4 regions of the Lysinibacillus sp. JNUCC-52 genome follow, and region 4 is predicted to be linked to each of the others. Evidence: riboswitches for the same ligand, from Rfam matches in the RefSeq annotation. Region 4 holds a riboswitch; each other region holds the start of a gene.

Region 1 (7,481 bases), 2.2 Mb from region 4:
ATCATCCACAATACAGCGAGATTAGTCCATTCCATGACAAGGCCAGTAAAGCCGACAACATAAAAAGCAGTAAACATCAAAACGAGAGGTCGTTGTGATGTCATTTTACTAGCGATAATCGGTACAGCTAGAGCCATAGGTACTTGGGAAATTTGCATGATTGAAAACATCCAACCTGCACGATCTGCTGCTATTCCTTGGGCAATATAGATTTCAGGAATCCAAGCTGCAGTTGTATAAAATAATAACGATTGTAAACCCATTGCGCCAGTGACTGCCCAAGTAACTGGTGATTTCCACAGTGGTATACGAGTTTTCGTAGTAGCTACAGTTGGTTCAGGCTTATTAAATTTTAATTGAGGAATCCAAATTAAGATAGTCACGACGACAAGAGCTATAGCGATGGCAAGTGCACCTTGCCAGCCAAGAGATGCATTGGCTATAGGATAACTAATACCAGCGCCAATACCAGCCGTTAAGTTCATGGACATTGTGAAGAATGCCATTAGTAAACCAACATGATAAGGGAATTTTAATTTAAGTAACCCTGGGATGAGGACGTTACCAAATGAAATAGCTACACCTATTATCATTGTACCGAATACGAGTAACCCTGTTGTTCCAAGTGAGCGCAGTACAATCCCAAGTGCTAATAAAATGGTTGATAGAAAAAGAGTTAGTTCTAGTCCTAGTTTTCTTGCAACGATTGGGGCAATAGGTGACACTAGTGCGAATGCAAGCAATGGAATTGTTGTTAGAAAGCCTGCAAGTACGTTAGATATACCGAGATCCTCACGAATGAAGGAAATAATTGGTCCTACAACCGTTAATGGCATACGTAATGTCGAAGCAAGAAAAATTACACCGATAACTAATAAGAGCGTTGTGCCCTTCCAGTTAATCTTTCTGCTAGGATAAGTAGATTCTTCGTTAGTTGTCAAAATAAGTACCTCCCTGATAGAACAGTTATAATTCGAACCACTATAACACTTTATCACATTAATAAAAATAGTAGAATATTCATAAAATACAGAACATTAATCGTTTTATTGAAATGTCTTAGGTCGTATGTTAAACTAAGACACATCATAAATTTAATAATTATATGCCTCATGTTTGTATTGAGGTAGAGGTCGCGGTATTTATAAGTAAGCTAGTGGAGATGACAAGCATTGAAGATGTTAGCTGAAAGGAAATATTGCCGAAGTGTGAGGGGACTTGAAAACCTCATGCTGGGGCTGTCTCCGAAAGGAACAGAACTGTCACGTTGGACAACGTGTTGTGCTATCATTTTGAAGAAACAGAGGATTTACTTAGCCATCACAACGTTCATGTGATGGCATTTTTATTGCCTCTTATAAAAGGAAGGAAGCTTTAACGTGAGTGAAATAAAAGTTAATCAGCTCGGTCATAAAGCACCAGAGTTGAAAAAAGAATTAAAAAGCCGCCATATAACAATGATTTCGTTAGGTGGTACTATCGGAACTGGGCTATTTCTAGCCAGTGGTGGTGCTATAGCACAGGCTGGACCAGGTGGTGCACTTCTTGCTTATGCATTAATCGGCATTATGGTGTACTTTTTAATGACAAGCTTGGGTGAAATGGCAGCTTATATGCCGTCATCAGGTTCATTTAGTACGTATGCAACAAAATTTGTAGATCCAGCGCTTGGCTTTGCACTTGGCTGGAACTACTGGTATAACTGGGCGATTACAATTGCCGCTGAAATTGCAGCAGTTTCTCTTATAATGAAGTACTGGTTCCCAGACAGCTCTTCGGCACTATGGACAGTCATATTTATTGCGATCGTACTAACATTCAATTTACTTTCTGTAAAAAGCTATGGTGAAAGTGAATATTGGTTTGCCATGATAAAAGTTGCGACTGTTATTGTTTTCATTATCGTCAGTCTATTGATGATTTTTGGTATTTTAGGAGGACAAGCACCAGTCGGCTTTACGAATTTCTTTATAAGTGATGGTCCATTCCATGGTGGCTTCCTTGCTACATTCGGCATATTTCTAGCAGCAGGCTTCTCGTTCCAAGGGACAGAGCTATTAGGAATCACTGCTGGGGAAACTGATGATCCTGGTAAAAATATTCCGAAAGCGGTTAAGTCAGTCTTTTGGCGAATTATTTTATTTTACATTTTAGCCATTGCAGCAATTGGGATGTTAATTCCATTTACAGATGCTCGTTTATTATCTGAAGATATTGCTGTTTCACCATTCACACTAGTGTTTGACCGCTTAGGTATTGCCTTTGCTGCATCATTAATGAATGCCATTATATTAACAGCGATGTTGTCTGCAGGTAATTCGGGGTTATATGCATCATCACGTATGTTATGGCAATTAGCAGTAGATGGACACGCACCTAAAATTTTCGCAAAGCTTAGCCGTCGCGGAATTCCGATTTACGCATTACTGCTAACATTAGCAGTCGGTTGCCTAGCATTTTTAGCATCATTCTTTGGTGATGGCGTTGTCTATATGTGGCTTTTAAACGCTTCGGGGATGTCAGGCTTCATTGCATGGCTTGGTATTGCATTTAGTCATTATCGCTTCCGTAGAGCGTATGAAGCGCAAGGCTTAGACCTAAAATTACTACCATATAAAGCAAAGCTGTATCCATTCGGACCACTCTTTGCATTTACATTGTGTATGATTGTTGTAATTGGTCAAAATTATACAGCTTTCACAGGTGATTCGGTTGACTGGTATGGCGTCCTTGTTTCTTATATCGGGATACCACTGTTTATCGCCTTGTGGTTGGGCTATAAAATAAAACATAAAACGAAAATGATTCCACTGCAACAGTGTGATTTAAAAGTAGAGAAATAGAAATGAAAGCTGTCCTATTAATTAGAGGGCAGCTTTTTCGCATTCCTTCCGTATTAATGAATGCTGTAGCGGCATCCAGTATGGCACTAATTCCATTGTATTTTGGTATGAAAAAATACTCCGTACCAACAACAATACTGTCCTCTCTGTTGATCGTGATGGTTGTTTCTTCAAATACGGGTGCATTTTCATTGAATGATATTATCGTAATCCCGATAACATTAGCAATTATAGGGATAGTCATTGCCTATTTAGCAATCCGCAACATCGAAAAGGTAGATGCTTAATAACATAAGTAAAGCCCCTGTATGAAATTACTATACAGGGGCTTTAAAAAGGCCTGGGGAAGCCTGGCGAACCATATTTATTAATTATTCTCAGGCACACTAGCCGTTGGATAAACATCAACAGAAAGCTTGGCAGGTGCCGTTAATTTAGAAAAGCTAATATATAATAGGAAAGAAACCGCACCACCGACAAGCCATGCAATATCCAATCCATTTAGCATTTTTGCAATAGGACCTACATATAACTCCGTATTAATAAACGGAATTTGAATAAAGATAGTTAACAAGTAAATAATCATTGTAGGTATATTAATTTTTCCGAAAATGCCATCCTTCTTGTTGAACTCATCTGGAGGGTAATGTACTCTCTTTAAAATATAAAAATCAGTTAATGTAATCATACTCCAAGGGATAATAAAGAATAAAATAAACCCTAAGTATAATTGGAAATTAGCCATAAAATTGCTTGAGCTCCAAGTTGCAATAATGGCAATAATAATACCAATTGCGATGGAAGTAATTGTCCGTAGTCTCGCAGATGTTTTAAACGTTAAAAAGTTACTTGCAATCGATAATATAATAATGCCTGCTCCATAAATATTTAAGGAGTTAATAACGAGGACACCAAGAGATAATAATAGTGCAATAATGAAACCTAATGAGCCCATATCTTTAATTTGCGCCATAACATTACCATTCACAACCATAGTGGCAATGGCTGCACCTAAAACCATTAACCAAACTGAACTAGCAAAGCTTCCAAGGTAACTATAAGTAAATACCTTTTTAGATTGTGAAGGATGGATAAATCTTGAATGGTCAGATACATATGGACCATATGTAATCTGCCATGTTACACAAATGGAAGTCATTAATAAAAACTGGCTGAAAGAAAAATTACCAGCATTTAAAAGCTCCATTGAAACATTCGTTAAAATCATAATCGACAAAATAATAAATACTACTGTAAAGCCAATTGTATAGATTTTCATCGACTTTTGAAGTAAGCCTTGTCCAAAAATAGCTAGTAATACCATTGGAATTAGACTTACAATAACGGTTACGTTCATATTAAGACCAAGTGTTTCCTGCATACCTTGTCCAACTAGAACGGTATTTGTAGCTCCGTAGCCTAAATACATGATTAGAATGATTAACATTGGCAATATAGCTCCGAAGTAGCCAAATTGTGCTCTACTTTGTACTACTTGCGGTAAACCTGCTTTAGGACCAGTGGCAGAATGGAGTGCCATAATTGCAGCTCCTATGCCGTGTCCTAATAGGATAGCAACAAGTGACCACCAAAAATTCAACCCTAATACGATAGCTAGAGATCCTGTTACAAGTGTTGTTGAAACGGTACTTGCGGCAAACCATGTAAAAAATAGCTCTTTGGCAGTGCCATTACGCTGTTCTAAAGGAATATGTTCATAACTAATTTCCTCGATAGAATTGCTCATAGATACCCTCCCTCTTAATAATTATTTTTAATATAATAATAGTGTTTACAATTTAAACAGTAACTTTTAATGATGGCCAATAAGCTGATTGGATTGAAATAACCTCATTGATTGCTTTCTTTTCTACTTCGTTTACAAAATCGGGATATCCTTGTGAATCTTGGAATGGATCCTCTACATCACTTTTCACGCCACATAATTCTTCAATAATGCGCAATGTACAAAATGGAACGTAAGCGTTACTGTAACCACCTTCATGACAGAAGACGATTTTTCCATCCGTATGCTTATTAGCTAAGTTCATCATAATTTTTGTTAACTCTGCAAAGCCTTCAGCAGTCATGTTCATGCGTCCAAGTGGATCAAACATGCCTGGATCTTGACCAGCAGAAATAATAATAAGCTCAGGTTTATAATCGTTGACAATAGGTTCCACAATGGACTTAAATGCTTCAATATAGCCTGCATTTCCTGTGCCTGGAGGAAGTGGAATGTTGACGTTAAATCCTTTTCCGTCAGCTTCACCTACGTTCTCTGCATAACCCGTATTATTCGGGAAACTTAAATGCTGATGTACTGAGAAGAATAAAACACCATCTGTATCATAGAAAGCACTTTCTGTTCCATTACCATGGTGAACATCCCAATCTAACACCATAACTCGTTCTAAATTATATTTTTGCTTTGCGTATTTGGCAGCAATCGCAACGTTATTGAAAATACAGAAGCCGATGCCTTTTGCAGCCTCTGCATGATGGCCAGGTGGGCGAGTTAATGCATAAACATTATCGACTTCACCATTCATCACAACATCAACTGCTTTTAAAGCACCACCAGTTGACAGTAAAGCAATTTCATAAGAACCTCTACCAACAATGGCGTGATCTCCTGCGTCTCCGCCAGTTGTATCGCTTAAATGTTTCACTTTATCTACATATTCTTTTGTATGGAACATTTCAATTTCCTCACGTGTAGCAGGACGTGGCTCAATTTGTTCTAATTTTTTCATTAGACCACAACGGTTAAGTAAATTATTAATACGTCTCTTTGTTGAAGGATGTTCGACAAACACATCTGTTTCTAAGTAACCACCCGAAGGTAAATATAATGTTCCGCTACCGTTGTCGTGCCAGAAATAACTTTCGTCAAAAATATAACCTGTTTTCATCATCAATTCCGCCCCTTTGATTAAAAAATAATACCGATTTGCACCTTGTAACACACCCCTTGTCAAGGTGGAAAATGGTACTTACCGTTATGAAAATACTAGCTGAGGGAGATTTTTTCTTAAAATGAATTTCAGTCATCTTCCTTGGGATAAAATTTAAATGAATCTCGTTCATTTGTCAAACTAATTTTTTAAAATTACCAAAATTAAATAAATTTTTCAGGCCCATTATAGGAAATTATTCCTTTTCGTTAAAAGAAAGAGGTTGAATTCTATTTTTGTTTAGATTACAATTTTTAAAAATTCATGATTTTTTAGGGGGCGCATAATGGATAAGGAAAAACGTATCGTAACCTCTGCTATTCAATTGTTTAAAGAACAAGGTATCGACAAAATAAAAATTGCTGATATTGTAAAAAGGGCTGGTATCGCACAAGGAACTTTTTATTTGTATTTCCCTTCAAAAATGTCCTTAATGCCCGCCATAGCTAAAGTAATGGTCGACAATATATTTGAGGCAATTCAAAAAAACGTGGATGAGCAAGCACCACTAATTGAAAAATTTAATCAATTAATAGATACAATATTTATGATGACGAGAGAGCATAAGGAACTTGTAGCCATTATTTATGCTGGATTGTCAGCTTCTGATTATTTAAAGGACTGGGTAAATGCGTATACACCTTACTATAATTGGCTAAGAAATGAGTTGGACAAAGCAAAGGCGAAAGGTGAAATTTTAATAGCCATTGATTCTTATGCTACGTCAAAGATGGTATTTGGATTAATAGAGGCTGCTGCAGAGCGAGCTTATTTATTTGATTCAAAAGAAGAAGTGCTAATCGATGAGGATAAAAGAGATTTATTAGAATTTATTTGTAATGCGTTAGTCGTAAACAAAGCTGTTATAAAATAAGCAAACAGAGATGAAACATATTACAGTGAATTTTTGATATATAATTGGCAAACCATATACGCTCTTATTTGTAGTATTACGTTGCTATAAAAAGGGAAATACATGTCTTTAGATCCGAATTAAAAAGCGGATTTTTACTAAATTTTCTAGGTGGTTCTTGGTGCAGTAAAAATGAATGAAGTTCAGTCATTATTATTTTGGAGGTTTTTTTATGGGAAAAGCTTGGCTGTATGTAGGGTTAACTAGTTTTTTTGAATTAATTTGGATTTATGGCTTCAATGTGGCTGCTCATTGGTGGGAGTGGCTATTAATCGTTATATTTATTGGGCTTGATTTGCACTTTTTATCAAAGGCATGCGAGAAATTACCAACTGGAACAGTGTATGCAATATTTGCAGCAATTGGCACAATGGGAACGACCTTGATGGATGTATTAATATTCAATCAAGTAGTCAGTATCGGTAAGCTTCTCTTTATTTTTATATTAATTGTAGGTGTTATTGGTTTAAAAGTTGCTGACTCTGTTGAAGAACATAAACGTGCAAAAGAGGTGATATAGTATGGGATGGCTTTTTGTTTTTTTAGCTGCATCGAGTGAGCTTGTATCTGTTATTGGACTGAAAAAATATAGTACAAAAAAGGGATTTATCAGCATGGTGCTCTATGTAGGAGGATTTGCTGCGTCACTTACCTTTTTATATAAATCATTTGAATTTTTACAAACGAGTACGGCTTATGCGGTATGGATAGGCATTGGAACGGCAGGAGCGGTCTTAATCAATATGATGTTTTTTGGTGAATCAAAAA
Region 2 (7,481 bases), 970 kb from region 4:
TAATTTGTAAAATAAAGAGCTGAGCCATCTTTAGATGTGCTTGGCTTTTTTTCGTTATATAATAGATAGAGGAATTTCAATAAACGCTCGTTTATTAATAAATTTTCTTATTTTGTTGTAATATCTTTTGAGCGATTTACGATGAGAGACAAAAGAGAATGGAACGAAATGGCAATTATTAGATAGGCATCAAAAAAGGGGGGCAGGTAGGCGATGAATGATTTAATTAAACGTAAGCTTGATATTCTACCAGATCAGCCTGGCTGCTATTTGATGAAGGATCGACAAGGGACAATTATTTATGTAGGTAAGGCCAAGGTACTTAAAAACCGAGTGCGCTCGTATTTTACAGGAACACATGAAGGGAAAACACAGCGCCTTGTTGGTGAGATTGAGGATTTTGAGTACATTGTGACTTCTTCGAATTTAGAGGCACTTATTCTAGAGTTAAACCTTATTAAGCTACACGATCCTAAATACAATATCATGCTAACGGATGATAAAACGTATCCGTATATTAAAATTACGAACGAAAAATATCCACGGCTTATTACAACACGTAAAGTAAAAAAAGATAAAGCAAAATACTTTGGTCCTTATCCAAATGCGTATGCAGCAAGTGAAACAAAAAAGTTGCTCGATAGACTCTATCCGCTACGTAAATGTGTACAATTACCATCAAAAGTTTGCTTGTATTACCATATGGGACAATGCTTAGCACCGTGTGTAAAAGAAATTGATGCTCAAGTATATCACGATATGATTGAAGATATGACGAAGTTTTTAAATGGTGGTGTGGAGTCAGTAAAAAAAGAGCTTGAACAGAAAATGTTAGCTGCCGCGGAGCAACTAGAGTTTGAGCGAGCGAAGGAGTTCCGCGATCAAATTGCACATATAGAAACGGTTATGCAAAAGCAAAAAATTGTGTCCAGTGATACAACGAACCGCGATGTATTCGGTTATGCAGTTGAAAAGGGTTGGATGTGTGTGCAAGTATTTTTCGTTCGTCAAGGTAAGTTGATTGAACGAGATGTTTCGATTTTCCCGATTTATCAGGATGTTGAAGAAGAATTTTTAACATTTGTCGGACGCTTTTATGAAAAGCCTGAGCATATAAAGCCTAAGGAAATTTTTATTCCTCCGTCGATAGATACAGCAATTTTAACGGAATTATTAGCGGTTAAAGTGCTAACACCGAAGCGAGGGCAAAAAAAAGAATTAGTAGATTTAGCTATGAAAAATGCTGAAATTGCAGTGGCGGCGAAATTCCAGCTAATTGAGCGACAGGAAGAGCGTACAATAGGTGCTTGCGAGGCACTCGGGGAAGCGATGGGAATTTCAGCACCTCTCCGCATTGAAGCTTTTGATAATAGTCATATGCATGGTGCTGATGCGGTATCAGCAATGGTTGTATTTATTGATGGTAAGCCTGCTAAGAAGGAATATCGTAAATATAAAACACGCACTGCCGCAAAACATGATGATTATGGAGCAATGCAAGAAGTGATACGTCGCCGTTACACAAGAGTATTAAAAGAAGGCTTGCCATTGCCTGATTTAGTTCTAATAGATGGTGGTAAAGGACAGATGGAAGTCGCGCGAGAAGTGTTAGAGGACGAGCTTGGACTTGTTATCCCAATTGCTGGCTTAGCAAAAGATGAAAAACATAATACATCCCAGCTTTTATTTGGTGATCCACCTGAGGTCATTGCATTAAAGCGGACAAGTGACGGGTTTTATTTACTTCAGCGTATTCAGGACGAGGTACACCGTTTTGCGATTACATTTTTACGCCAACAGCATGAGAAAAATGCTATTCAATCTGTTCTCGATGGCATTGAAGGTGTTGGGCCAAAACGCAAGCAACAATTATTGAAGCACTTTGGTTCAGTTAAAAAGATTCGTGAAGCAAGTGAGCTTGCACTTCAAGAAGCGGGAATACCTGCGAACTTAGCGAACAGTATTTACAATTATTTTCAGCAACAGACGTTGTCAAAGGATTAGACATGTGCTAAGGTTGTGATAGAACAAAGCAGTGAAAAACTGATATGTTCTATTACACTTTAGATGAAGAATATGTGGGCAGAGCATATATTTTCATAAAGGTAAAAATGAATAATTTCACTATTTTAAGTGATGATAGAGGTGCAAGATTCAATAGTAGCACATTGAAGGATGGACAAATCCAATGATGGTGTGTGAAAGGGGAGCTTGCCGAAGTGAAGTATCGTTGTTTCCGATACTTTGCTGGTTTTGCATTTAATAGATGTAAGACTGTCGAATCTTGACGTTTCGGAGAGCTATCACACATGCGCAAGCTTTTTATTGTACATGTTGCAGGCAGCTTTCACGTTATGTGAAGGCTGCCTTTTTGCTGTTCTAGAGACGAATCGATAAAAGGAGAATGATAATAATGGCGAGTATTGTATTAAAGTTTGGCGGACCAGCAATCGCTTCAACCGAGCAAATTCAAGAGGTCGCTAAAATAGCGATAGCCAAAAAAGAGCTTGGCTATGATGTTGTAGTAGTGACAGCTGCGATGGGACGCACAGCAAAAGACTTAGCAAAGATGGTACGTGATATATCAGACGATGCTTCTAAACGTGAAATGGATGTACTACTTTCGACGAGTTCACAACTCGCAAGTGCCCTTTTTGCAATTGCTTTACAGGAGGCGGGCTATGATGCAGTATCTTTGACTGGCTGGCAGGCTGGTGTGCAAACAGATGGGAAACACTTTCATGCACGTATCGACCATATCGATGTGTGCCGTATGAAAGAACATTTGATACAAGGACAAATTGTCGTTGTTGCGGGAGAGCAGGGCATTTCTAGTGCAAATAATATTACAACGCTTGGTAAAGGTGGAGCCGAAACAACGGCAGTAGCCATTGCAGCTGCATTAGAAGCGGAACGTGTGGACATTTATACAAATGTAGATGGTGTTTATACAGCAGATCCTCGGTTTATAAAAAAAGCAAGAAAGCTAAAGGAGATTTCATATGATGAAATGCTTGAACTGTCCCATTTAGGTTCACATATTTTACATCCACGGGCAGTGGAGCTTGCTAAAAAGTTTCAAATGCCTGTCATTATTCGTTCAAGTGTAGAAGATATAGCAGGTACTTTATTGAAGGAGGAAGTTGAAATGGAGAAAAATTTAATCGTACGTGGTGTTGCTTATGAGTCTGATATCATTCGCTTAACTATCGGTTATGATACATACTCAACTGCATCGTTAGCAGATATGTTTGCTATCCTAGCAGAGAATCGCATTAATGTTGATATTATTGTGCAAGCTATTATTGAAGGTGTGAGACCATCTGTATCATTTACCATTTTAAAAGAAGAGTTTGCTGATGCTTTACGTGTACTAGAGGATAGTAAATTATCACTTGGTTTTAGCTTTGCAGATTTTGAAATTGGACTAGCGAAAGTTTCGATTATTGGATCAGGCATGGCGTCAAATCCAGGTGTTGCAGCACGAATGTTTGATCGCTTACGTCGAGAAGAAATTGCAGTAAAAATGGTCAGTACTTCTGAGATTAAAGTTTCTGTTGTTGTCCCACAGGACGAAATGATTCGCGCTGCAAACGCATTACATGATGAGTTTAATTTAGCAGAAGAGATTCACGAATAGTAGCTTTCTATAGATAACTACATAGGTTGATTTCCGCTACGGGCGGGCGCTTTCCGCGGGCACAAACGTAAGCCGTCACCTTGGCTAACGCGAAATGCCCGCGTCTTACGTTTTGTACGTTCTCATCAGGAGTCGCCCGCCTCCGCTTATCAACGCAACCAGGAATATGCCGATGGATACCTATAATAAAAAAAGACAAAAGGCATGTTGCCTTTTGTCGACGCTGAAAAAGGATTGCTTTTCTAACAAAATCGCAATACTTACAAGCTTATCTATTTGGTATTGTATTCATAATACGCTCTTTAACATCCCATTTAACTGTAAACATGACTTGCTGTTGCTTTTCGCGCTTCTCATCATAACATTCCGTTAAGTATCCTTTTGATTGTTGGATTTGTTCAGCAATAAACCCTGCTTCCAATCTAAAGCTCCGATTTTGAATTTGCAAAAGGGTTGGCTCATTTGTTAAATGGAAAATACGTCCATCCTTAGACTCCTTTGTCAATTCAAGAGTACCCCAGCACGCATCCGCGAAAAATGCGATAAGTTCATCTTGACTTTTACAAGGGAACTTCCGTGCAAGCTCTTTTCCAGCCCAATATAGTACGTCATCTTCATGTTTACCGAGAATAGATGATAGAATATGATCACGGATTAACTCATATCCAAATGGTGAGATTGTATTAGATGGATTATTTAACATAGAAATCCTTCTTTCTTAGAATTTTCTTATAATTCAGCGTCAATAAAGTAAAGGTAGAATTTTCGAGAAGAAACGACACGTTATGTACTAGATTGCTTCTATAATGAGGGCTATTAAAAACTCTATGTTACCTTGACGCTCGTAGCTCTTGAGAGTACAATAAACATGTCATAATATTGTACCATGATGAAATACACAGTCAATGGAGTATCATTTACAAAATGGTGACTTCTTTTGTTGTGCTATTTTAAGTACTAAGGGGGGTAACAGTCTTGTCGAAAGATCGAGAGTTTTTATGGCGTCGCTTACATTCTCTACTTGGTATCATTCCAGTAGGTCTGTTTTTAACGATGCACCTATTCATTAACTTTACAGCAGTAGGCGGAGCAGAGAGCTACAATGATGCAACCGCAGTAATGGAAAAGATTCCATTTCTTATCCTAGTAGAGTGGATTGTCATCTATATTCCATTAATGTTCCACGCATTTTATGGTGTGTACATCGCATTCACTGCTACACCAAATACAGGGCGTTTCAGCACATACCGTAACTGGATGTTCTCATTACAACGCTTCACAGGTGTATTTTTAGTAATCTTCATTGCATGGCATATTTTCCAAACTCGTATTCAAAAAGCGCTTGGTACACACGTTGATTACGACATGATGGCAAATATCGTAAATAATCCATTTATGCTTGGATTCTATATTGTTGGTATTATATCAGCAACTTTCCACTTATCAAATGGCTTATGGGCATTCCTAGTAAGCTGGGGTATCACACAATCTCCTCAGTCTCAAAAGATTGCTACTTATGTAACAAACGTTCTTTTCGTAATTCTAAGTGTAGTTGGTGTGGCTGCTATTTTAGCTTTCGTTTAATTTAATAAAAGCTACTATAATAGTGCATGCAATCATTGCAATTTTTTAAGAGGAGTGAGAAATAATCATGGCGAAAAGCAAAATAATTGTTGTCGGCGGCGGTTTAGCTGGTCTGATGGCAACGATTAAAGCAGCTGAAGTTGGTACTGAAGTTGATTTATTCTCATTAGTTCCTGTAAAACGCTCACACTCTGTATGTGCGCAAGGCGGAATTAATGGTGCCGTAAATACAAAAGGTGAAGGGGATTCTCCTTGGATTCACTTTGATGATACAGTATATGGTGGGGATTTCTTAGCAAACCAACCACCTGTTAAAGGTATGTGTGATGCAGCCCCTGGTATTATTCACTTAATGGACCGTATGGGTGTAATGTTCAACCGTACGCCAGAAGGTTTACTTGATTTCCGTCGTTTCGGTGGTACGTTAATGCACCGTACAGCATTCTCAGGTGCAACAACTGGTCAGCAATTACTATACGCGTTGGACGAGCAAGTTCGTTCTCACGAAGTAGCTGGATTAGTTAACAAATATGAGCACTGGGAATTCCTTGGTGTGGTTATTGATGATGACGGCGTTTGCCGCGGTATCGTAGCACAAAATATGCGTACAGAAGAAATTAAATCATTCCGTGCAGACGCTGTAATTATGGCGACTGGTGGCCCTGGTATTATCTTCGGTAAAACAACAAACTCTGTTATTAACACAGGTTCTGCTGCTTCTATCGTATACCAACAAGGTGCTTCATACGCGAATGGTGAGTTCATTCAAATTCACCCTACAGCGATTCCTGGGGACGACAAAAACCGTCTAATGTCAGAATCTGCACGTGGTGAAGGTGGACGTATTTGGACATACAAAGACGGTAAACCTTGGTATTTCTTAGAAGAAAAGTATCCTGCATATGGTAACTTAGTACCACGTGATATTGCTACACGTGAAATTTTCGACGTTTGTGTAAACCAAAAGCTTGGTATTAACGGCGAAAACATGGTATACCTAGATCTTTCTCATAAAGATCCACATGAGTTAGACGTTAAACTTGGTGGTATCATTGAAATCTACGAAAAATTCGTAGGTGATGACCCACGTAAATTACCAATGAAAATTTTCCCAGCAGTTCACTATTCAATGGGTGGATTATGGGTTGATTACAACCAAATGACTGAAATTCCTGGTCTATTTGCAGCAGGTGAATGTGATTACTCACAACATGGCGCAAACCGTCTAGGTGCAAACTCATTGCTATCTGCTATTTATGGTGGTATGGTTGCTGGACCAAATGCAGTTGATTATGTGAAACATCTTAAAAAGCATGCTGAAGATTTATCTCAAGATATTTTCGATGCACGTGTTAATGAAGAGCAAGCTAAATGGGATTCTATCATGAAAATGGACGGCACAGAAAACGCTTACCTACTTCATAAAGAACTTGGTGAGTTAATGACAGCTACAATGACTGTTGTACGCTTTAACGACCAACTTGAAGAAACTTACAAAAAACTTGGCGAATTCCAAAAACGTTGGGAAAACATCAATATCAACGATACACAAAAATGGAGTAACCAAGGTGCTCACTTTACTCGTCAGTTGAAAAACATGCTTTACTTAGCGAAAGTAATGACGAAAGGTGCTTTACTACGTAATGAATCTCGTGGTGCACACTATAAACCAGACTTCCCGCAACGTGATGATGAAAACTTCTTAAAAACAACGATGGCGAAATTCGACCCAGCTACGGGCGAGCCAATTATCACTTATCAAGAAGTAGATGTATCATTAATCCCACCACGTAAACGTGACTACTCTGCGAAAGGAGACTAAGAATTATGGAAATCGCAGCTAATACTGGAAGAATGGTAAAAGTTGAAATTTTACGTCAAGATACACAAGGTGGCCAAGGCTACTGGCAGAAATTCGAAGTTCCTTACCGTCATGGTATGAACGTTATTTCTGTGTTAATGGAGATTCAAAAAAATCCAGTAACAGCTACTGGAGAAAAAACAACACCAGTTTCATGGGACATGAACTGTCTTGAAGAAGTTTGTGGAGCATGTTCAATGGTAATCAATGGTCGTCCACGTCAATCATGTTCAACACTGATTGATCAATTGACTGAACCAGTTCGCCTTGAGCCAATGAAAACTTTCCCGGTTGTACGTGACTTACAAGTAGACCGTGATCGTATGTTCAATGCACTGAAAAAAGTAAAAGCATGGGTACCAATCGATGGTACTTATGATTTAGGTGAAGGTCCTC
Region 3 (7,481 bases), 1.6 Mb from region 4:
CAAAATACAAACTCCAACTTTCAGAACAGGAATCGAATCAATTACTTTTATGGAAGTATTATACAGACAAAAAATCCCCTGACAAAATGACATGGAATTCAGGTAAATACCGTTATTTTGATAATGTATGGATGGCTCAAATTTTACTTGATATCGTTTCGTTGAAGAGTGAACCAACAGAACAAGAGCTAGCACAACGATTTTTTAAACATTTTTGTAAAATGAATCAAATAACAGATCATGATTTACCAAAGCCTAATGGCGCATTAATGCGTATTTAGACTTTAGCCTAAAGATAAGAATGACAGGACACTGACATAATCTCCTAACTATCACTAATGCCGAACAGTGCTTTGCTCTGTTTGCTAATTAACATGTGGAGTTAATATCATTATTTAGCAAGAACGAATTCTTATTAATGGGATTCGTTCTTTTTGTATTAAAAAATGAATAAAGCTGTTTTTTGTTGAATTTATTGAGCTAACGAAGTGGGACTTTAATAAAATAAGCAAAAACCAAATATGATGAAGAAAATTGGCTCGATTCCACTTCTTCGTGAGTGTGGAGCAATTTCATATATAAGGAAAAATGACTTGAAGTAATAAAACAATCTCCGTCTATCTTGACTAATTGTTTTCGTGTGAGCAACTGCTTAAAATTTTTTTATATAAGCTTAAAGCCATACTAGAAAAGGTTTCAAGTTGTTATTACCAAAATTTTCTTGTATAAAAATATAGATAACTTTGCTAAGATATCTTTTGAAATAAGTAACCTTTAATACGGTCCAGAGAGGCTGAGAAGGGCTATATGATGTTTTAAGTTATTATTTTTATAATATCTTTGTTTATTCATGCCCTTTTGTCCAATCTGACGAAAGGGCATTTATTTTGCATTTTAGCTGTGAGTACACAACTAACGTACCTCTTTTAAAGGAAGTCCCGTGAGGCTTAAAAGGAGAATGGAAACGTTATATTTATATAGATACATCCATTCATTCGTAAATAAAAGAGATTTATTTCATCTAGAACATACTGGAGGAGAGTAGAATGGATTATCGAAAAAAAACCGTGGTCGCATCGGTAGCAGGTTTAACATTAGAAGGCATGGACATCATGTTTATCTCATTTGCGATGACAATGATTATTGCGGAATTTAACATTGATTTAGCAACGGGAGGACTTATTTCTTCTATAACGAATGTAGGGATGCTATTAGGAGGAATTGTTTTCGGCGTTTTAGCAGATAAGTATGGCAGGGTAAAGGTCTTTACGTATACCGTCATCTTGTTTGCAATTGGTACAGCGTTAACAGGATTAGCGACTAGCATTGAACAAGTGTATCTATTTAGATTTATTGCAGGAATAGGTGCTGGGGGAGAATACGGTATTGGTATGGCGCTTGTTGCAGAAGCTTGGCCGAAAAATAAACAAGGGCGTGCATCTTCCTATGTCAGTGTAGGTGCGCAGTATGGCGTTATTTTAGCAGCATTACTAAGTGCAATCATTCTTCCTACTTTAGGATGGAGAGCATTATTCTTTGTTGGAGTAGTACCTGTTATTTTTGCCTTTATCGTAAGAAAAAATTTAGACGAATCTCCTGAGTGGCTTGCCGCTCAGAAAAATAAAAAGGCTAGTAAGAAAGCTGAAAAGGGTAAGTTGGTACAATTGTTTGAAACGCCACGAACAGCGATTACAACAATTTCACTAATTATAATGGCAACAGTTCAAATTGCTGGTTACAACGGATTAATGATTTGGTTACCATCAATGCTGCAACAGTCGCAAGGCTTATCTGTTTCAAGCTCTGCGATATGGACAATTAGTACAGCTGTAGGCATGATTGTTGGTATGTTAACCTTTGGACTATTTTTAGACCGATTTGGCGCAAAGCGTGCCTTTGGCGTCTTCCTTATTGCCTCAGCATGCGCTGTATTCTTATACTCTTATGCTACTGGTAGTGTGGGTGTTCTAATCGGTGGCGCAATTGTTGGATTCTTCTCAAATGGCATGTTCGCTGGATATGGAGCGTTGATTGGTAGTCTATATCCCGTTCAAATTCGAAGTACGGCAACAAACACAATCTTTAACTTTGGTCGAGCGATAGGCGGTTTTTCACCTATCCTTGTCGGCTATATTTTACAAAGTTATGATATGAAAGTTGCGATGCTTTACTTAGCAGGCTTATATTGTATGTCCTTTATTGTTATGTTAATGCTCAAAAAAGAGAATATAGCGAATGTAAGCGAAACTATATAACATTGATTTAACCATCAATTAAAATGCCCTTGCGTTTTAATTGGTGGTTTTTTATAAAATAGGAGTTGCTTTGAAGCTTTATCCATCCAGCTGAAATAGCAGGCACTCGGAAGAATAAATTGTTCGATTATTGTTATATTTATTTCAATTAATTATTGTATGAAAGCGTTTTATTTGTCATTTTTTTATAATAAGGCGCAGTAAATCTTATGAAACATAGTAAATTTATCGTTGACATAGAAAAAATGCAATAATATAATTATTTCAAACAATTAAATAAACCTCACTTTTCCGATAGTGAGGTAGAGGCGCGACAGTTAACAGTACCTAATGGAGTCCGAGAAGACGAAGAGATTAGGTAGAAGGAAATGTCGCCGAAGTGTATGGTGAGTTCTCGCCATCATATGCTGGGTCTGTAGCGAATAGCTGCAGGACTGTCTTCATAAACATAGCTGTTTATGAAGTTGTGCTATCTCTGTTTAGACAAACAGTGGGAATTTTAAATGGTCGATTCATTTTTAGTTTCTAAATGAGTAGATCATTTTTGTATTAGACAGATTCTTTTGCACAAAGAATCTGTCTTTTTATTTATCTATAACATATCGGAAATAGAGGGAATTTGGAGGAATTATTATGGAAAATACATCAACATTATATTATGAATTTTTACCGACTGACGGTCAAAAAATAAACGTGAACCCAGATAAAACAGCATTACTAATCGTAGATATGCAACATCAGTTTATTAGCCGAGATGGATTAGATGCACAAGTTGCAAGAGAAAAGGGCATGTTTGAACAATGGGAATACTTCTTTAATCGTATCGACACTTTAACAATTCCGAACAATAAAAAACTTTTAGAGTTTTTCCGTACAAATAAATTAGAAGTAACATTTGGTCGTATTGCTTGCCATCATAAAGATGGACGAGATCGTTCTCCAGTACAACGACGTCCAGGTTGGAACAATATTTTATTGCCTATCGGTGACCCAGGAGCGGAGATGGTGGAGGAGCTAAAGCCACTTGATGATGAAATTGTAGTCAATAAAACGACAGATAGCGTATTAAGTGGAACGAATTATGAATTTTTACTGCGCAATATGGGCATTGAAACAGTAGTTTGTACAGGCGTTGTAACTGACCAATGTGTTGCTTCAACCGTTCGCAGCTTAGCTGACGCAGGCTTTGAAGTTATTTTAGTTGAAGATGCATGTGCAGCAGCAACGCAACAGCTTCATGATGCAGAAATTATGATTATGAATCAAATTTATTGCCAAGTGATGAGCACTGATGAAGTAATTGATTTAGTAACGGAAGAACTAGCAAAAAGCAACCCAGTGAATGTGTGAGAGGAAATAGACTATGAGTCAAACAGCCAATAATCATACACCACAGTTAAAGCGTGTTTTAACATTAAAAGATTTAGTCATATATGGTATTGCTTTTATGACACCGATTGCGCCAGCTTATATTTATGGCTTTGCAGCAGAGTCTACAGGCGGCATGTTGCCATTAGCCTACTTGATTGCGATGGTTGCCATGATGTTTTCTGCCTATAGTTACGGTCGAATGGCTGCTGTTTTTCCAAATGGAGGGTCCACTTATACATATACGCAACGTGCAATTAATCCGCATTTAGGTTTTTTTGCAGGGTGGGCAATGTTTATGGACTATGTTTTAGTGCCCCTCATTGTATTTATGGTAGGTGCTTCATATGCGAATGCCTTAATACCATCTGTTCCGTATTGGGTATGGGTCTTATTAATTGCAGGTATTATTACGACTGTAAATATTCTAGGGATTGGTATCGCTGCAAAAACAAATCAAATCCTCGTTATATTTATGGGAATTGTAGTCGTTATTTTCGTGATTTTTTGTGTAAAGACAATTGTTGGTGGGGAAAGTAGTACGTCGCTCTTTTCTGTTGTACCATTCTTCAACGATGAAAAATTCGTTATGTCTGCCATTATTTCTGGTGCAGCAATGGCCTGCTTTTCATTTTTAGGGTTTGATTCGATTACAACGCTTTCAGAAGAGGCAGTTAATCCAAAAGATGATATTTGGAAGGCAGCTATTTTAGCTTGTTTAATTGGAGGACTTATTTTTATTGGACAAGCTTATGTAGCACAGCTCGTATGGCCTGATGTGACAAACTTTAGCTCAGCTGATACGGCTCTATTTGATATAGCGGAAAAAGCAGGTGGTGCCGTTCTTGCAACGCTTTATACTGTTGCAATTATTGTATCGACAATAACAGCTGGTTTAACAGGTCAAGCAAGTGCATCTCGTTTAATGTTCAGTATGGGGCGTGATGAGGTACTTTCCAAAAAGTTTTTCACACATTTACATCCAAAATATCAAACACCAATATACAATATTTTATTAATGTGTGTCATTAGTGTTTTAGGAGCGCTGTTTTTATCAGCGAATTTCGTAGCAGAATTAATGAACTTTGGTGGTCTGACAGGATTTATGTTTGTTAACTTATCAGTAATCGTATATTACTTCTTCCGAAAAAAAGAAAAGAAAATAATTCGATACTTATTAATTCCAGGGTTAGGATTCGGTATTTGTTTCTACTTATTTATTAATTTATCACCGATGACATTGAAGATAGGCTTTTTGTGGCTAGCAATCGGTTTTATTTATGCTTTTATTACGACAAAAGGCTTCAAGAAGAAACCACCCACTTTTTCGGATTTATAAAATACCTTTGCAAGCAGACAACAACGTCGCAGAAAAAAGTGTTAGATTGATGTAAGCAATCTAACACTTTTTCTCTTTTGTCCCAAATTAATTTTGTTTAAGGAAGTCTTTATCCAAATACGCTGGATTCGGATATTTATAAAAACCTTCCCCTGAAGAAGCACCCATTTTCCCTAAATCAATATACTCTGCTTTAATTTTTTCCGCAATGATTTTTGCCATTGGATCTATTTCCGCTTTCATCATATTTAAGTTATATGGTGTCTCCATGCCAACTATATCTAAAAAGCCGAAAGGACCTAATGGTGAGCCTGTTGAAATCATCCAGTTTTTATCAATTGTATGTGGGTCTGCAATATCATTTGCCCAAAGCCCCATCCCAGCACTTAAAAAGGGAACAGATAATGTATTTAAAATATAGCCTGGTTGTTCTTTCTTTAAATGGAATGGAATCATGCCAATCGTACGTGCAAATTCAACGACTTGTTCCGTGTACTGTGGATCAGTACCAGCATGACCCATTATTTCGGCTGTATTGTTTTTCCAAATTGTATTTGCAAAATGTAATGCTAAAAACTTCTCAGGTCGTCCTGTAAATTGAGCAAACTGACTAGGTAGCAGTGTTGAAGAATTGGATGCGAAAACAGTTTTTGCTGGTGCTACTTTTGCTAATTGCGTATAAAATGATTGTTTAATTTCAATACGTTCTGGTACAGCTTCAATTACTAAATCTACATCAGATACTGCCTGTGCTAAATCTGTGTAAAACGAAAAGCTTGTTAACGCTTTAGCTGCACGTGCCGTATCGTTAAAATATTCTCCGTATGTGTTCGATAACGATTCCATACGCTGTTGCGCTGATGCAATAGCATCATCGTTAATGTCATATACATGCACTTCATATCCAGAAAATGCAGTTTGAAAGGCAATTTGACTTCCTAATACACCGCTACCTGCAACTAATATTTTTTTAAATTCCATATTTAATACCTCATTTCTTGATTCGAATACCCTTATATAAATAGTTGAACGAAATAACAAAATAAAGTTGTTACTTATAGAGTGTAAATGATAGAGTAAACGCAAAGATACCTGTAACTGAGGGTATATAATTTTTAATTAAACATGTAAATGTAGGTGTGCTATGACTAAAATAAACTTTCAATATGTATTGTTTCATAAAATTCATCATCAAGATATTGCCTATGCGTGGAATAAGCATTTGCAGTCTAGAAAAGAGTTAAGTGAGCAAGAAATTATTCAAATTGGTTATTGGTATCGTTCTTGGCTGACGTTTTTAAATGGTCAGTTAAAAAATAAAACGATCCAGCGGGAGGAGCTAATTAACTGGGCGACAATGCATAGTCGACTTTTACCAGAAAAATTGCTTACAACATTTCCTTCATTGTCTTATTCCGCTACTAAAGATGTACTTGTCCAAATTAAGCATCCATATACAGATGAAATGTTAATGTATCATGAAAAAGTCCTTGATGTATTACGTCTTATAAACAGCAAAGTAGTACAGTCTCCGATAAAGGCTGATATGAATATAGAGAGTTTGCTTAAGCTACAGCACTTTAGTAAATTGCTTATTCAATTAGATGGAGTAGATCATATGCCAACGATTTTAACGAAAGCACAGGAGAACTTCGGCTATCAACGAGTTACTTTTCATAGCTATAATCCTTGGCTCAATGAATTTTCAGGTGTATATGGCTCTGAGCTACACAAAGTACAAATGCTAAAAGGCAAGCTGGAAGATGAGCCCGTTTTTGCTATTAAGAAGCCACTCTTTTTAGAGCAACCAGCACCATATATAAATGCTATTGCAATTGAATTATTGAATATATCTACGATTATTTTTATTCCAATAAAGCAAAATGGACAATTATTTGGTTGGTTAACGTTTGACCAATGTGGAATGCCCTTTTCCTATAGTGAAGAAGAAATGCAACTACTAGAGGAAGCAGGGAACTTATTAGGTTGTTATTTTTCACGGACACGCAGTACACAGCGTCTATTGCATGACTTAAAGCTAACGGATAAAGACTTGGCAGTGCTATTTTTATTAGCAGAAGGATTTAGTAATAAAGAAATGGCAGAGCTTCTCGTTGTTAGTGAGTACACAATTCGTGATTACATACAAAAGCTACAAACGGTATTTAATGCAAAAAACCGTACACAAATCATTGCGACGGCTTTTCGAATGGCAGTTTTAGAATAAATGAAAGCTTTAAAGGAAAGAACGGACGAATCCTAAGAGAGGATTCGTTCAGACTATAGACAACCTCGAAGATTTTCGAGTTTGTCTATAGTCCTTTTTTTATTTAAAATTAATATAGAAGGGATGTCTCCTGCCGTTGATTTCTGCTGTGAACGGGCGCTTTCCGCGGGCACACCGTAAGCCGCAACCCTCGCTAGCGCGGTCTGTTGCGTCTTCCGTACTGTGTGTTCCAGCAGGAGTCGCCCGTCCTCCGCTCCAATCAACTGGTGTCAACACGCTCTTTCGAATGAAA
Region 4 (7,481 bases):
GGGTGTCTCAACAATTACGTGAGACACCCCTTTATCCTATTATGCGAAATACTCTTTATAGTAACCGCCAATATTACCAGTGTTATCAATAATGAAAACGAACTCTTCCGTTTCATTTTTCACTTCGTATTCTTTCCCAACTGTTAATACGTTTGATACTAAATATTTTGATGCGTTCGTATGTTTGCAAGTAACCGTACGAATTGTTGGTGCATCTTTCCATTTTAAATGTAACATAAATTCTCTACCTCTCTTTACTAGCCATAAGCTAACATCTATTGTTTATTTTATACGATTTTGGTTGTTTTGTGGAGAAAAAACTATAGAAGGCTATATTTTGTCCTTAATAAAGAATTGTTTACCTGTTTCAACTTATTAAAATTTATACTCGAGGTGTTGTTATGAGTTTCGGTGGTGTTCCGCAATGGTTCTTTATCATCGCAGTCGCATTTGCCATTTGCTTTATTTTATTTGCAGAATGGAATTCTAGAAAATAAGTGAGTCCATTTAGATGGACTCACTTATTTTTGTCTACATAACGTAATAAAGCAGTATATACTTGATGCCCATTGCAATTTTTCTCCTCTGTTTATTAGTAATTAAACAGGGCGTTTCTCTACCACCATATCTAGTTGATACGTAAGACACAACCGACCTTATGTTAGCGAAGATTGTGCCAGCGGAAAGCATCGCACATAATGGAAATCAACGGTAGTTGAACAAAACTGACTGAAGATAAACCTCCTCTGAAATTACTTCAGTGTTCGTTTTAAAAATTCTTTTGTACGTTCGTGTTCTGGGCTTACTAACACCTTGGATGGTGGCCCTTCTTCAACAATTACGCCTTTATCCATAAATACAACTCGGTCTGCAACTTCTTTAGCAAACTCCATTTCATGCGTAACAATCAGCATCGTATTTCCTGCATTGGCTAACTCACGCATTACTTTTAACACTTCCCCAACCATTTCTGGATCTAGAGCAGAGGTAGGTTCATCAAATAACATCACATCAGGATTCATAGATAGTGCTCGAGCAATTGCCACCCGTTGCTTTTGACCACCCGAAAGCTGGCGTGGCTTTGCATTAACATATTGGTCCATCCCAACTATTTTAAGATATTTCAAAGCAGTCTTCTCAGCTTCTTCTTTCGAACGTTTTAAAACTTTAACCTGTCCTACAGTACAATTTTTTAACACATTGTGATTATTAAACAAATTAAACTGTTGGAAAACCATTCCCAGATGCGTCCGATAAGCTTGAATGTTATGCTTTTCGTGTAAAATATTTTCCCCTTTATAAATAATTTCTCCACCATTTGGTGTTTCAAGTAAATTGATGCAACGCAGAAGGGTTGATTTACCTGATCCTGATGAACCGATTAAACATACAACCTCTCCCTTTTCTACTTTAAAATTCACATCTTTTAATACTTGGTTACGACCAAATGATTTACTTAAATGATCTATTTGAATGATTGCCATTTGTTCGTTCCCCCTAGTCTATTTCTTTCAGTTCTTTTTGATAAGCATCAGGTCCATCAAGACGTTTTTCTACATATAGCAGAATTCTTGAAGCCGTAAATGTCATGATGAAGTAAAGCACACATGCGACAAAGAAAGATTCGAAATAACGGAAGTTATTACCCGAAATCGATTTTGTTTGGAAGAATAATTCTGTTACACTAATTACACTTAAAACAGCAGTATCTTTAATATTCATAATTAATTGGTTACCTGTTGCAGGTAAAATGTTACGTGCAACTTGCGGTAATACAACATGCATCATAATTTGCACATGCCCCATGCCAATCGCAGAAGCAGCCTCGTATTGTCCTTTATCGATTGAGACAATCCCACCACGTACGATTTCAGCCATATACGCACCCGTATTCAATGAAACGACTAAAATACCAGCAGTAATAAAGTGCATATCGATGCCAAAGGCAATATCTAGTCCGTAATATACGACCATTGCTTGTACAATCATTGGTGTACCACGGAAAAATTCAACATAGCATGTCAGTATAAAATTAATACATTTTAATAAAATATGTTTTATACTTTTTTTACGAACTGGAATGGTATGCATAATCCCAATAAAAAATCCGATGAATGCACCAATAATTGTACTGATTGTTGAAATGAGTAACGTATAATACGCTCCTCGTAAAAACATTTGCCAGTTGTTTTCTATAATAGAAATAATCCATTCTAAACTCATGATGTTCCTCCTAACAACGTGTTGTTGCTTGATATCAATTATGCCTTAGCGAAATCATCTTTTCATTTGAATGAATAAGCTTTATTCAAATTATGTGACACACTTCTTAGACATGCATTATTCAGTTTGACTTTCTCTCTGAATCAACAAATTTATAATAGAGACTGTCCCAAAGTCACTTAAACTTTTGAAGTAAAACACTGCTTGAATATGAAAAAATAGCATACGAGAAGACAGCTCAGTATACTATTTTTTCGATTAGGACAGCTCCAGTGATATTACTGTGCTGCTGGTTGTTGCAAAATAGCTTCTTCCATAATTTTTTGGCGATCATCTTCTGAAATACCTTTTAAAATTTCATTGATTTTCTCTAGACTCGCGTCACCTTTACGTAAACCTACTGCAATAGAAGTATTAGAAATATCTGTATCAAATCCTTCTTCAAATGATACAAATGTAAATTTATCATTAGCTGCTGCTGCTGAAATACCTTCTGGACGTTCAGCTACATAGCCATCAATTTTGCCAGCTTCTAAAGCTACACGCATTGCAGAGAAGTTTTCCATCGCTGTTTGCTTTTCTACACCTTTAATTTGATCGATAACATTATAGTTCGATGTATTTAGCTGAGATGTAACTTTTGCACCTGAGAAATCTTGAATTGATTTGGCATTTTCATACTTGCTACCTTTTTTAATAACCATTACGAAATCAGAAGTATAGTAGTTTTCAGTGAAATCAATTGTTTGTTTACGTTCTTCTGTTGGAGACATCCCTGCTACAATTGCATCAATTTTTTTGGATTGAAGCGCAGGTACTAAACCATCCCATTCCATTTTTACAACGACTAGTTTTTTGCCTAAACCGTCAGCGATTTTTTTCGCCATTTGTACATCATAGCCGCCTGCATACTCTGCATTATCAGCAATTTTTACTGCGCCGTTAGAATCATCTTGCTGTGTCCAGTTAAATGGTGGATAACCTGCTTCCATCCCAATGCGGAATTCTCCACCGCTTTCATCCTTTGCACCATCTCCTGTTGCTTTTTCATCCTTGTCACTAGTACCACAAGCCGCTAACAGGATTGCTGTCATTGCTGTTAACATAAATAACAACCATTTTCTTTTCATCTAAAACTCCCCTTTTCTGTAAAAAAAATAAAGCAACTGTACAAAAAAAGACCTAAGTTCTGAACTTAGGTCTTACCTTTTATTAACAGTTGCCCAAATCCTCACTATAATTTCCATGTTTCCGAGATAGCACAACCTAGTAAACTGGAATTATATTTACTAGGACAGTCCTGCACTTATTCACTGCAGACCCAGCATAAAAGTACGAGCTCCTTTTATACTTCGGCGATATTTCCTTCTCCATTACGTCTTCGCTTGCTTTAACTCAGCAATGGACTAATAAATACCGCGCCTCTACCTCACGAAAAACAAAAGTGAGGTTTGTTTATTTAATTGTTATATAGATATTACTATAAAGCTAGCATATTCGTCAAGATAGTTTTATCATTTTTCTGACTAATGACAAAATTAGCCTATAATCCTTCTTAAATCCATAAATTAAGTAGAATATCATTAAAAACGTTTGGCATTATTTCACAAATTTTTATTATTAAAAACAATAATTATAAACCATAAGAATCTATTTTTAAGTTCAACAAAGGCCCTTTAGACCATGAAGTATTTTTTCGAAAGTACATCTTAAATTAAACGGACTACAAAAAACCCTACAAAACAGTTCATTTTGTAGGGTTTTGGCATGTCATTTATTGAATTAAGAATTTAATAATAAATCTTCTGGATTTTCAAGTAACTCTTTAACAGTTTTAAGGAAGCCTACAGAATCTTTACCATCGATAATACGGTGGTCATAAGATAATGCTAAGTACATCATTGGGCGAATTTCTACTTCACCATTTACTTCTACTGGACGTTTTTTAATTGAGTGCATTCCTAAAATAGCCGCTTGTGTACCGTTCATAATAGGTGTTGACATTAATGAACCGAATACACCGCCATTTGTAATAGTGAATGAACCACCTTGAAGATCAGCTAAACCTAATTTTTTATCGCGTGCTTTTTTAGCTAGGTCTGCAATTGAATCCTCAATTTCAGCGAAGTTTTTACGGTCTGCATCACGAACAACTGGTACTACTAAACCTTCTTCAGTTGATACAGCTACACCAATATCAAAGAAGTTATTTAAGTGAATTTCATCGCCAACGATTTGAGCATTCACATAAGGGTATTTTTTAAGTGCTGCAACAACAGCTTTTGTGAAGAATGACATGAAACCAAGTTTAGAGCCTGTAGACTCAAAGAATTGATCTTTTTTACGAGAACGTAATGCCATAACATTAGTCATATCAACTTCATTGAATGTTGTAAGCATAGCAGTCGATTGCTTAACTTCTAATAGACGTTTAGCGATTGTTTGACGACGACGGCTCATTTTTTCAACTGTTACACGTGAATTATCTACAGCTACTGCTGCTTGTGGCGCTGCAGCTGGTTTAGCTTGAGGTGCTGCTACAGGTGCTGTACCATGAGCTGCAACATCTTGTACACGTACACGACCTTGTGGATCAACTGGAGATACAGCTGCAAGATCGATTCCTTTTTCACGAGCAAGTTTACGTGCTGCAGGAGATGCGATTACACGTTCGCCAGAAGTTTCTTCCACAACAGGTGCTGCTGCTGGTGTTGGTGCAGCTACAGCTTGAGCAGCCGCTGGTGTTGGAGCTTCTGCAACTGGTGTTGCTGCTGGTGCAGGTGCCGCACCTTCGCCCGCTTCTACAACTGCGATTACTTGGCCTACAAGAACAGTATCGCCTTCTTCAGCTAAAATTTGTGTTAACACCCCAGCTTCTTCAGAAATGATTTCAGCATTTACTTTATCTGTTTCAAGTTCAACGATGAATTCACCTTTTTCCACGCGGTCGCCCACTTTTTTAACCCACTGTGCAATACTACCTTCTGTAATCGATTCTGCTAATTCAGGGACTTTAATTTCAGCCACTTTCATTTCCTCCTTTGATTAACGTGCATGCGTTTCATGCACATAAAGGGCTACCGCCTTAGGCACGTAGCCCAGCTTCCAGTAATAATGATATGTTTAGTTTACTTTTACCGTTTCAGCAACTGCTTCTTCAATTAGAGCTGATTGAGCTGCTTTATGAGAATCTGCATCACCTTCTGAAGTTGAGCTCATTGCAGGACGACCTACATAACGAAGCTTTTTACCTTCAGATAGTTCATATAATGTTTCCAATGCGTAATTCCAAGTACCTTGGTTTTTAGGTTCTTCTTGTACCCATACAATTTCTTTAACATTTGGATACTTAGCAATAATATCAGCAACTTGCGTCGTTGGGAATGGGTAAAGTTGCTCTACACGAACAATGTGTAAGTGATCGAAGCCTTCTCCATCTTTCACGCGGTCTGCTAAGTCAATCATTACTTTACCAGTACCTAATACAATTCGTTCAACAGATTTAGTTTTTGAGCCTAAACCTGGTTGTTCGATTACTTCTTGGAATGCGCCATTTGCTAATTGTTCAGCATTTGCTGCAGCTAATGGATGACGAAGTAATGATTTTGGTGATACAACAACTAATGGACGCACACCTTCTGTTTCTAACATTGCTGCTTGACGACGTAATAGGTGGTAGTAGTTTCCTGCATTTGAGCAGTTTGCCACAAACCAGTTATTTTCAGCAGACATTTGTAAGTAACGCTCCATACGGCTTGAAGAGTGTTCAGGACCTTGGCCTTCATACCCGTGAGGTAAAAGAATAACTAAGCCTGATTTTTGGCCCCATTTAGAACGTGCCCCTGAAATGAAGTTATCAAACATCACTTGAGCCATATTCGCAAAGTCACCAAATTGTGCTTCCCATACTGAAAGTACGTTGCCTTTTTCTAAATTGTAACCGTATTCAAACCCAACAACCCCAGCTTCTGTTAATGGTGAATTGTGTACCGTAAATGAAGCGCTTGCACCAGAAATGTGGTGAAGTGGTGTAAATACGTTACCATTATTTTTGTCATGTAATACTAAATGACGCTGTGAGAATGTACCACGTTGAGCATCTTGACCAGTAAATCGTACTGGAGTGCCATCTTGAATTATTGTTGCGTATGCTAATGTTTCAGCATGGCCCCAATCAATTTTTGCAGACGCAAATGCATCACGACGTTTTTCTAAAATTTTGCCTAATTTCTTTTGTGGCTCGAAGTTTTGTTCAAATACTAATAGTTCTTCATTAATCGTTTCTAAACGTTCAGCACCTACTGCTGTATCGATTTGTGGGAAGTTAATTTTTAATTCTTCTGGCATTTCTACATGTTTGTGTTCATCTTTTTCTGCCATTTCTTTTACGTGATCGTAAGCAACTTGCATTTCCGCATAAATAGCTGAATCAAGTGCCGCAACCTCTTCTGCAGTAACTAAACCTTCTGCTACTAATTGTGCACCATATAATGCACGAATAGTCTCATGTTTTGCTACAAGTTTGTACGTCTCTGGATTTGTTACAGTTGGGTCATCTGTTTCATTATGACCATGTCGACGGTAACCAATTAAGTCAACAACAATATCTTTACCGAATTTTTGACGGTAGCTTGCTGCAAAACGACCTACTTGAGATACAGCTTCTGGGCTGTCTGCGTTCACATGAACAACAGGTACTTCATAACCTTTAGCTGGGTCAGAAGAATAAACAGAAGAACGAGAGTCTTGAAGCTCCGTAGTGAATCCAATCATATTATTTGCAATGATATGAATTGTTCCACCTGTTGAGAAACCTTCTGTTTTCGAATAGTTTAATACTTCCGTTACAATACCTTGACCTGGGAAAGCAGCATCACCGTGCACAAGAATACCTAGGCCTTTAGCGGGATTGTGGACAGCTTGCCCTGGTTTAGATGTATCATCCTGTGTTGCACGAGTAGCACCTAATACAACTGGATTTCCAACTTCTAAGTGAGAAGGGTTATAAGCTAGTTTTACGTTCATACCTGATTCACGAGTGTATGAAGCACCCATGTGGTATTTCACATCGCCAGTCCAACCTTTTGTAATTTCTAGTCGACCATGCTCTGGCATAAATAAATCGTTCGAAACATGTGCAAAGTCTGAGAACATCATGTCATATGGTTTATTTAAAATATGTGTTAGGACATTTAGACGACCACGGTGAGCCATTCCTATACGAACATTTTCAACATTATTTGCTTCTACTGTTTTTA

The links. A riboswitch is a leader RNA that binds a small molecule or an ion and turns the genes downstream of it on or off. The one in region 4 is predicted to bind lysine.
Positions count from the first base shown of each region.
Region 1: linked by a shared signal. The riboswitch ahead of JNUCC52_RS12460 (amino acid permease) and the one ahead of JNUCC52_RS01795 (transporter substrate-binding domain-containing protein) in region 4 are both predicted to bind lysine.
Region 2: linked by a shared signal. The riboswitch ahead of JNUCC52_RS19900 (aspartate kinase) and the one ahead of JNUCC52_RS01795 (transporter substrate-binding domain-containing protein) in region 4 are both predicted to bind lysine.
Region 3: linked by a shared signal. The riboswitch ahead of JNUCC52_RS16565 (cysteine hydrolase family protein) and the one ahead of JNUCC52_RS01795 (transporter substrate-binding domain-containing protein) in region 4 are both predicted to bind lysine.

Region 1 is NZ_CP065546.1:2,521,443-2,528,923, reverse strand. It holds gene JNUCC52_RS12465 (CynX/NimT family MFS transporter) at 1-941, opposite strand, end outside; lysine riboswitch at 1,120-1,295, shown strand; gene JNUCC52_RS12460 (amino acid permease) at 1,380-2,843, shown strand; partial or broken gene JNUCC52_RS12455 (ABC transporter permease) at 2,885-3,130, shown strand; gene JNUCC52_RS12450 (purine-cytosine permease family protein) at 3,211-4,590, opposite strand; gene JNUCC52_RS12445 (class II histone deacetylase) at 4,643-5,761, opposite strand; gene JNUCC52_RS12440 (TetR/AcrR family transcriptional regulator) at 6,087-6,674, shown strand; gene JNUCC52_RS12435 (DMT family transporter) at 6,886-7,233, shown strand; gene JNUCC52_RS12430 (DMT family transporter) at 7,235-7,481, shown strand, end outside.
Region 2 is NZ_CP065546.1:4,027,723-4,035,203, forward strand. It holds gene trxA (thioredoxin) at 1-3, shown strand, start outside; gene uvrC (excinuclease ABC subunit UvrC) at 214-2,004, shown strand; lysine riboswitch at 2,133-2,311, shown strand; gene JNUCC52_RS19900 (aspartate kinase) at 2,414-3,640, shown strand; gene JNUCC52_RS19905 (YslB family protein) at 3,909-4,343, opposite strand; gene JNUCC52_RS19910 (succinate dehydrogenase cytochrome b558 subunit) at 4,616-5,224, shown strand; gene sdhA (succinate dehydrogenase flavoprotein subunit) at 5,292-7,046, shown strand; gene sdhB (succinate dehydrogenase iron-sulfur subunit) at 7,052-7,481, shown strand, end outside.
Region 3 is NZ_CP065546.1:3,354,899-3,362,379, forward strand. It holds gene JNUCC52_RS16555 (malate synthase) at 1-281, shown strand, start outside; gene JNUCC52_RS16560 (MFS transporter) at 1,047-2,255, shown strand; lysine riboswitch at 2,551-2,735, shown strand; gene JNUCC52_RS16565 (cysteine hydrolase family protein) at 2,889-3,605, shown strand; gene JNUCC52_RS16570 (APC family permease) at 3,619-4,962, shown strand; gene JNUCC52_RS16575 (3-hydroxyacyl-CoA dehydrogenase) at 5,050-5,943, opposite strand; gene JNUCC52_RS16580 (LuxR C-terminal-related transcriptional regulator) at 6,107-7,189, shown strand.
Region 4 is NZ_CP065546.1:313,601-321,081, reverse strand. It holds gene JNUCC52_RS01810 (DUF6501 family protein) at 40-237, opposite strand; gene JNUCC52_RS01805 (amino acid ABC transporter ATP-binding protein) at 753-1,484, opposite strand; gene JNUCC52_RS01800 (amino acid ABC transporter permease) at 1,498-2,223, opposite strand; gene JNUCC52_RS01795 (transporter substrate-binding domain-containing protein) at 2,502-3,353, opposite strand; lysine riboswitch at 3,473-3,658, opposite strand; gene odhB (2-oxoglutarate dehydrogenase complex dihydrolipoyllysine-residue succinyltransferase) at 4,006-5,250, opposite strand; gene JNUCC52_RS01785 (2-oxoglutarate dehydrogenase E1 component) at 5,347-7,481, opposite strand, start outside.